Regions from separate parts of the Nonomuraea sp. WAC 01424 genome, predicted to be linked through region 2. Evidence: riboswitches for the same ligand, from Rfam matches in the RefSeq annotation. Region 2 holds a riboswitch; each other region holds the start of a gene.
What was found. A riboswitch is a leader RNA that binds a small molecule or an ion and turns the genes downstream of it on or off. The one in region 2 is predicted to bind thiamine pyrophosphate.
Positions count from the first base shown of each region.

Region 1: it holds a riboswitch for thiamine pyrophosphate, as region 2 does, so the genes downstream of both, thiC (phosphomethylpyrimidine synthase ThiC) here and thiO (glycine oxidase ThiO) in region 2, are expected to answer to the same signal.
Region 3: it holds a riboswitch for thiamine pyrophosphate, as region 2 does, so the genes downstream of both, DMB42_RS33795 (cytosine permease) here and thiO (glycine oxidase ThiO) in region 2, are expected to answer to the same signal.

Region 1 covers NZ_QHHZ01000002.1:435,101-437,358, reverse strand. The annotation lists gene DMB42_RS07410 (class I SAM-dependent methyltransferase) at 1-598, opposite strand, end outside; TPP riboswitch at 635-747, shown strand; gene thiC (phosphomethylpyrimidine synthase ThiC) at 740-2,218, shown strand; partial or broken gene DMB42_RS07400 (SDR family oxidoreductase) at 2,247-2,258, opposite strand, start outside.
Region 2 covers NZ_QHHZ01000001.1:849,135-851,392, reverse strand. The annotation lists gene thiS (sulfur carrier protein ThiS) at 8-208, opposite strand; gene thiO (glycine oxidase ThiO) at 205-1,383, opposite strand; TPP riboswitch at 1,373-1,489, opposite strand; gene DMB42_RS04005 (NAD(P)/FAD-dependent oxidoreductase) at 1,548-2,258, shown strand, end outside.
Region 3 covers NZ_QHHZ01000013.1:297,193-299,450, reverse strand. The annotation lists gene DMB42_RS33795 (cytosine permease) at 1-1,202, opposite strand, end outside; TPP riboswitch at 1,193-1,306, opposite strand; gene DMB42_RS33790 (rhodanese-like domain-containing protein) at 1,358-1,681, opposite strand; gene DMB42_RS33785 (Fpg/Nei family DNA glycosylase) at 1,708-2,258, opposite strand, start outside.

The DNA of each region.
Region 1 (2,258 bases), on a different contig from region 2:
CCGTCGCCAGCACGTTGAACCAGGTGCGGTGGGTGGCGTTCGACTCGTGCCAGGAGACCTCGAAACCGCACGCGTCCAGCGCCGCGAGCAGGGTGCCTGGGTCGCGGTGCACGAACCAGCGCTCGTACTCGGTCCGGTACGGCACCGGCTCCCACCCCTCGCTCTCCCCCAGGGCGGTGATCAGCCCGAGCACCCCGCCGGGCCGCAGCACCGCGTGCCAGGCGCGCAACGTCGGCTCGGTCTGCTCGGACGGCACGTGCAGGAGGGCGGCGGCGGACCAGATGCCGTCCACGGACGCGGGCGGCAGCGGCGGGTACCGCAGATCGCCCAGAACGGTGGGAACGCCTCGGCCGGCGGCCAGTTTGGCCATGCCGATCGACAGGTCCACGCCGACGGGGGCCAGTCCGCGTTCCTTGAACCAGGCCGCCTCGCGCCCGGGTCCGCACCCGAGGTCCGCGATCCTCGCCCCGGCGGGCAGGGCGGAGGCGAAGCGCTCACGGAAGGCCGCGAACGCGGGAGGGGGGTCGGTGAACCGCTCGTCGTAGTAGCTCGCGATGCGGTCGTAGGTGGCGGTCGTGTGCGCTATGGGATCAGACATCCCCTTGATCCTGCCACGCACGGAGTTATTATCGCGGTTGACCAACGCGGGAGCCCGGTGCGGACCGGGCTGAGAGGACGGCTGACAGCCGCCGACCGCCAGAACCTGCTCCGGATAATGCCGGCGAAGGGAGTTTGCGCGATGAGCGACGCGCGCTTTTCCAAGATCCACATCGGTGACCTTCAGGTGCCCATGCGGGAGGTCAGGCTCACGAACGGCACGTCCGTGCGGCTCTACGACACCTCCGGGCCGTCCCGTACCGACCGGTCGGCATGGGGGTCGCCGGTCACCCAGCTCGGCGCCGCGCGGCGCGGGGTGATCACCAAGGAGATGGAGTTCGTGGCCGTACGGGAGGGAATGACCCCCGAGTTCGTACGGCAGGAGGTCGCGGCCGGCCGGGCGGTGATCCCGGCCAACGTCAACCACCCCGAGTCCGAGCCGATGGCCATCGGCAGGAACTTCCTCGTCAAGATCAACGCCAACATCGGCAACTCCGCCGTCACCTCCTCCGTCGAGGAGGAGGTCGAGAAGATGACCTGGGCCACCCGCTGGGGCGCCGACACCGTCATGGACCTGTCCACCGGGCCGAACATCCACGACACCCGCGAACAGATCATCCGCAACTCGCCCGTGCCCGTCGGAACCGTGCCCATCTACCAGGCGCTGGAGAAGGTGGGCGGGCGTCCCGAGGCGCTGTCGTGGGAGGTGTACCGCGACACCCTGATCGAGCAGTGCGAGCAGGGCGTCGACTACGTGACGGTGCACGCGGGCGTGCGCCTGGCCTATGTGCCGCTGACCGCCCGGCGCAGGACCGGGATCGTCTCGCGCGGCGGCTCGATCATGGCCGCCTGGTGCCTGGCCCACCACCGCGAGAGCTTCCTGTACGAGCACTTCGACGAGATGTGCGCCCTGCTGGCCCGCTACGACGTGACGTTCTCGCTGGGCGACGGGCTGCGCCCGGGGTCGATCTCCGACGCCAATGACGAGGCCCAGTTCGCCGAGCTGCGCACGCTGGGCGAGCTGACCAAGGTCGCGCACGCGTACGACGTGCAGGTCATGATCGAGGGGCCCGGCCACGTGCCGATGCACAAGATCAAGGAGAACGTCGACCTGCAACGCGAGCTCTGCGACGACGTGCCCTTCTACACCCTCGGCCCGCTCGTCACCGACATCGCCCCCGGCTACGACCACATCACCTCAGGCATCGGCGCCGCCATGATCGCCTGGTACGGCACCGCCATGCTCTGCTACGTCACCCCCAAGGAACACCTGGGCCTGCCCAACCGGGACGACGTCAAGACCGGCGTGATCACGTACAAGATCGCGGCGCACGCGGCGGACCTGGCCAAGGGGCACCCGCAGGCCCAGGCGTGGGACGACGCGCTGTCCGACGCCCGGTTCGAGTTCCGCTGGGAGGACCAGTTCGACCTGTCGCTCGACCCGGACACCGCGCGCGCCTTCCACGACGAGACCCTGCCCGCCGCGCCCGCGAAGACCGCGCACTTCTGCTCGATGTGCGGCCCGAAGTTCTGCTCGATGAAGCTCAGCCACGAGGTACGGGCGGGCATGGCCGAGAAGGCGGCCGAGTTCACCCGGCAGGGCGGCTCGATCTACCTGTAGCCGGCCGGCCGGGGAGCCAGCCGGGGAGTCAGCCGGGAAG
Region 2 (2,258 bases):
GATCAGCTCATCCACCCTGCACCGCCGTCAGCACCTCGACGCGGTCGCGGTCGCCGAGCGCCGTGGTCTCCCACGTGCTGCGGGTGACCACCTCGTCGTTCACGGCCACGGCCACCCCGGTGGTGGCGGTGGTCAGCGTCCGTACGGCCTGGGCCACGGTCGTGCCGTCGGCCACCTCGTGCGCGGCGCCGTTGATCATCACAATCATGAAATTTCCCGAAATCTCGCGGGCGAGCACAGCGCGGCCAGCTCGCCCTCCTCACTCGTCAGAATCTCCGCGCCCGGCGACAGGCCCGCCGTCACCAGGGCCGCCGTGAGCGGGGCCAGCAGCACCCCGCCCCGGTGATGGCCGGTCGCCAGCACGAGCCCCGGAGCCTCGCCGGCCCCGATGAGCGGCAGGTTGTCGGGGGTGCCCGGCCGCAGCCCGGCGACCACGTCGGCCACCTCCAGCTCGGTGACGCCCGGCACCAGCTCCCTGGCGTCGCGCAGCAGCTCGTGCCGCCCGCCCGCGGTCACCCGGGTGTCGAACCCCAGCTCCTCCTGCGTGGCCCCGAGCACCAGCTCACCGTCTCCCCGGGGGACGAGGTAGACGGGGGCGCCGTGCACCGTCCCGCGTACGCACCGGCCGAGCAGCGGCTGCGGCGAGCGCAGGCGCATGATCTGCCCCTTGACCGGCCGTACGGGCACGCCGGCCAGCTCCCCGCTCCACGCCCCGGCGGCCAGCACCACCCGCTCGGCCGCGAGCTCCCGCGCCGCGACACCGGGGGCGGGATCGAGGCGTACGCCGGTGACGGTCTCGCCGTCGCGCAGCAGCCCGGCCGCCCGCGCCCGCACCAGGGGCACGCCCAGCCGGTCGAGCGCGGCCAGCAGCGCCGCCGTGACGCGGCGCGGGTCGACCCAGGCGTCACCGGGGGCCAGCAGCCCGCCGCGCACCGAGGGGGCCAGCATGGGCTCCAGGCGGCGGCACTCGCGCCCGGTCAGCCGCTCCACCCGCAGCCCCAGCTTGTCCATGAACGCCGCCAGCTCGTCGAGCGCCGCCAGGTCGTCGGCCCCGAAGGCGACGTCGAGAGTGCCGTCGGCGCGCAGGTCGAGCCCGCGCCGCGCGGCCTCCCCCGGCCCGCTCCCCCCGAACTCCTCATCCAGGCCCGCGTCGGCGGCCAGCTCGTCGGCGAACGCCGGCCAGCGGCCCAGTGAGGCGGCCCCCAGCCGCAGCAGCGGCTCCTCGGTGTAGGAGACCTCGCTCACCGGGGCCAGCATCCCGGCCGCCGCGTGGGAGGCCCCGCGCGCCGGGGCCGGGTCGACCACCGTGACGGGCAGCCCCTCGCGGGCCAGCCGCCAGGCGACCGACAGCCCGATGACCCCGCCGCCCACGATCACATTCATCCGCGCTCCCTTCGCCGGCATGATCCGGATCAGGTGTCTTGCGGTCGAAGGCCCGGTCAAGCCTTCCTCTCAGCCCGGTCACGGCCGGACTCCCGCGCGTCTTGCGCCTCCAGCCTACGGCCTCGGCGCGACGAGCCGGCACGGCCCCCGTTATGGTCGTGAACGTGAACCATGTCGTAGTGGTGGGAGCGGGCCTGGCCGGGCTGCGCAGCGCCGAGGCCCTGCGCGGGCGCGGATTCGCCGGACGGATCACGCTGATCGGCCAGGAGCGCCATCGGCCGTACGACCGCCCGCCCCTGTCCAAGGCCGTTCTGTCCGGCGCCGCCGACTCCAGCTTCCTGGAGGCCGACCTGGAGTCGCTGGAGGTGGACTTCTGGCCGGGCGTCACCGCCAAGGCGCTGCGCGAGGGCGTCCTGGAGACGACCGAAGGGCAGCTCGGCTACGACGGCCTGGTCATCGCCACCGGAGCCGAACCGATCACCGTGCCCGGCGACGGCCCGCAACACGTCCTGCGCACCCTCGACGACGCCCACGAACTGCGCGCCAGGCTCGTTCCAGGGGCCCGCGTGGCGATCATCGGCGCGGGCTGGATCGGCGCCGAGGTCGCCACCGCCGCCCGCAAGGCCGGCTGCGCGGTGACCGTGATCGAGGCCGGCCCCACCCCGCTCGCGAACGCCGTGGGCCCGGAGATCGGCGCCCGCACCCAAGGCTGGTACGACGGCATCGACCTGCGCCTGGACACCATGGTCGACGAGGTGGACGAAGGCGGCGTACGCCTGGTGGGCGGCGAGTTCGTCGAGGCCCACGTGGTCGTCACCGGCATCGGCGTGCGCCCGGCGATCGAATGGCTGGCCGGCTCCGACATCGACCTGCAC
Region 3 (2,258 bases), on a different contig from region 2:
AACGCGTCCCATCCGGCGACCGTGGGCGTCGAGGTGGTGAACCAGTACGCGGCGAAGCCGAGCGCCCACGGCACCAGCATCAGCCAGCGCGAGGGCGCGTCCTCGTCGGTGTTCCAGCGGGCGGCGCCGCCGAGCACGAAGTAGTCGACGGCCAGCACCGCGAACATCGGCACGAACACCGCGCCGATCACGCCGAGGAAGGCGCCGTAGGACGTGACGTCCACGACCAGGGCGATCGCCGTGGTGAGCACGCCGATCGCGGTCGAGACGACCCGCCGGTCCACCTTCGGCCACAGGTTCTGCAGCGAGACCGTGGTGGAGTAGACGTTGGCGAAGGACTGGTCGGTCTCGCGCAGCACGAGGATGCCGAAGAACAGCGCGCCCAGCGGCGCCGCGACGAACGGCTGGAACACGGCCATGCCGTCGGCCGTGACCGCCTGCGTGCCGGCGATGGCCACCGCGTACACGCCGAGGGCCAGGCAGGCGACCTGTGCGACGGTGTAGCCGCCGACGACGCCGGTGAAGGCGGCCCGGCTGGAACGCGAGTGCCTGGCGAAGTCGGCGGCCATCGGCACCCATGACACCGACAGGGCGATCACGTAGTCGACGGCCGGGGCGAAGGCCGTCCAGGACCCGCCCGTGTACGTCGGCGCCTCGCCGAGGAACGACACGGTGAACCAGATCAGCGACACGATCACGCCCGCGGTCACGTACCGGCGCAGGAGCCTGATCGACCCGAGCGGCCAGACGGCGAGCGCGGTGGTCAGCACTCCCGCCGCCACCACCCACACCTGGTACGGGACGTCCCCGAAGATCGCGGTAGCGGCCTTGGCGATCACCCAGAGCTCGAAGGCGCCCCAGCCGAGCATCTGCACGATGTTCAGCACGGACGGGACGTACGACATCTTGGCCCCGAACAGCCCGCGCAGCAGCACCATCGCCGGCCGCCCGGTCTGCGTGCCGGGGATGGCCGACAGGCCCACCATGGCGGTGCCGATGAGGCTGCCGACCACGGCGGCGGCGAGCGCGGCCACCAGGCTGAGCGGCGCGCCGCCCAAGGGGTCGATCAGGATGAGCGCGCCGGAGAAGCCGAGGAGGCTGACACCGAGGTTGGCCCAGAGGGCGCCCTGGTCGAGCACACCCAGGGTCTTGGGGGGCGCGCCGTCAAGGGTCAGCGGAACTTCGTCGACGACATGCGTCATCGCACACTCCCTACGCCGGCATTATCCGGACAGGTTCAGGCGGTCGGCAGCGGCTGTGTTGCTGCCCTCTCAGCCCGGCACCCCGAGCTCCCGCGACTATGCAGTTGGCGCCCTCATCATGCCTCAATGGCGGCAGAACCGCCACAGTGGGACATTCAGGCCACGAACGGTTGCTGCCCGGTCTCGCTGACCATCGGACGGTGCGCGGACTCCCACGACTGCATGCCGCCGCCCACGTTGACGGCGTCGCGCCCGAGCTGGTTGAGCCACGCCGTGACCTGCATCGACCGGCCGCCCACCCGGCACACGACGTAGACCGTGCGGTCGGCGGGCACCTCCTCGACCCGGCCCTGGATCTGCGACATGGGGATGTGCACGGCCTCGGGGGCGTGGCCGGCGAGCCATTCGTCCTGCTCGCGGACGTCGAGCAGATAGGCGTCGTCGGGAACGGCGTTGGCCTCGATCTCAGGAACGGTCATGCCTCCATCATCTCGTGCCCCTGCCCCTACTTGAGCAGGCGCGACATGCGCCGGTCGGCCAGCGGCTTGCCGCCCGTCTGGCAGGTCGGGCAGTACTGGAGGGCGGAGTCGGCGAACGACACCTCGCGGATCGTGTCGCCGCACACGTCGCACGGCTGGCCCGCCCGGTTGTGCACGCGCAGCCCGGACTTCTTCTCCGCCTTGAGGTCCTTGGCCGCCAGGCCGTGCGCCCGCTCAACGGCGTCGCGCAACGTCGTCACGATGGCCTCGTGCAGGTCGGCGATCTGCGCGTCGGTCAGCGACGACGCGATCTTGAACGGCGACATCTTCGCGACGTGCAGCACCTCGTCGGAGTAGGCGTTCCCGATCCCGGCGATCACCTTCTGGTCGCGCAGCAGGCCCTTGATCTGGGTACGGTTGCCGCCCACGATCCGCTTGAGCGCCTCGACGGTGAAGGCGTCGTCGAGCGGGTCGGGGCCGAGCGCGGCGATGCCGGGGACGTCCTCCGGCCGGTCGGTGACGTAGACGGCCAGGCGCTTCTGCGTGCCGGCCTCCGTCAGCTCGAAGCCGGGGGCCA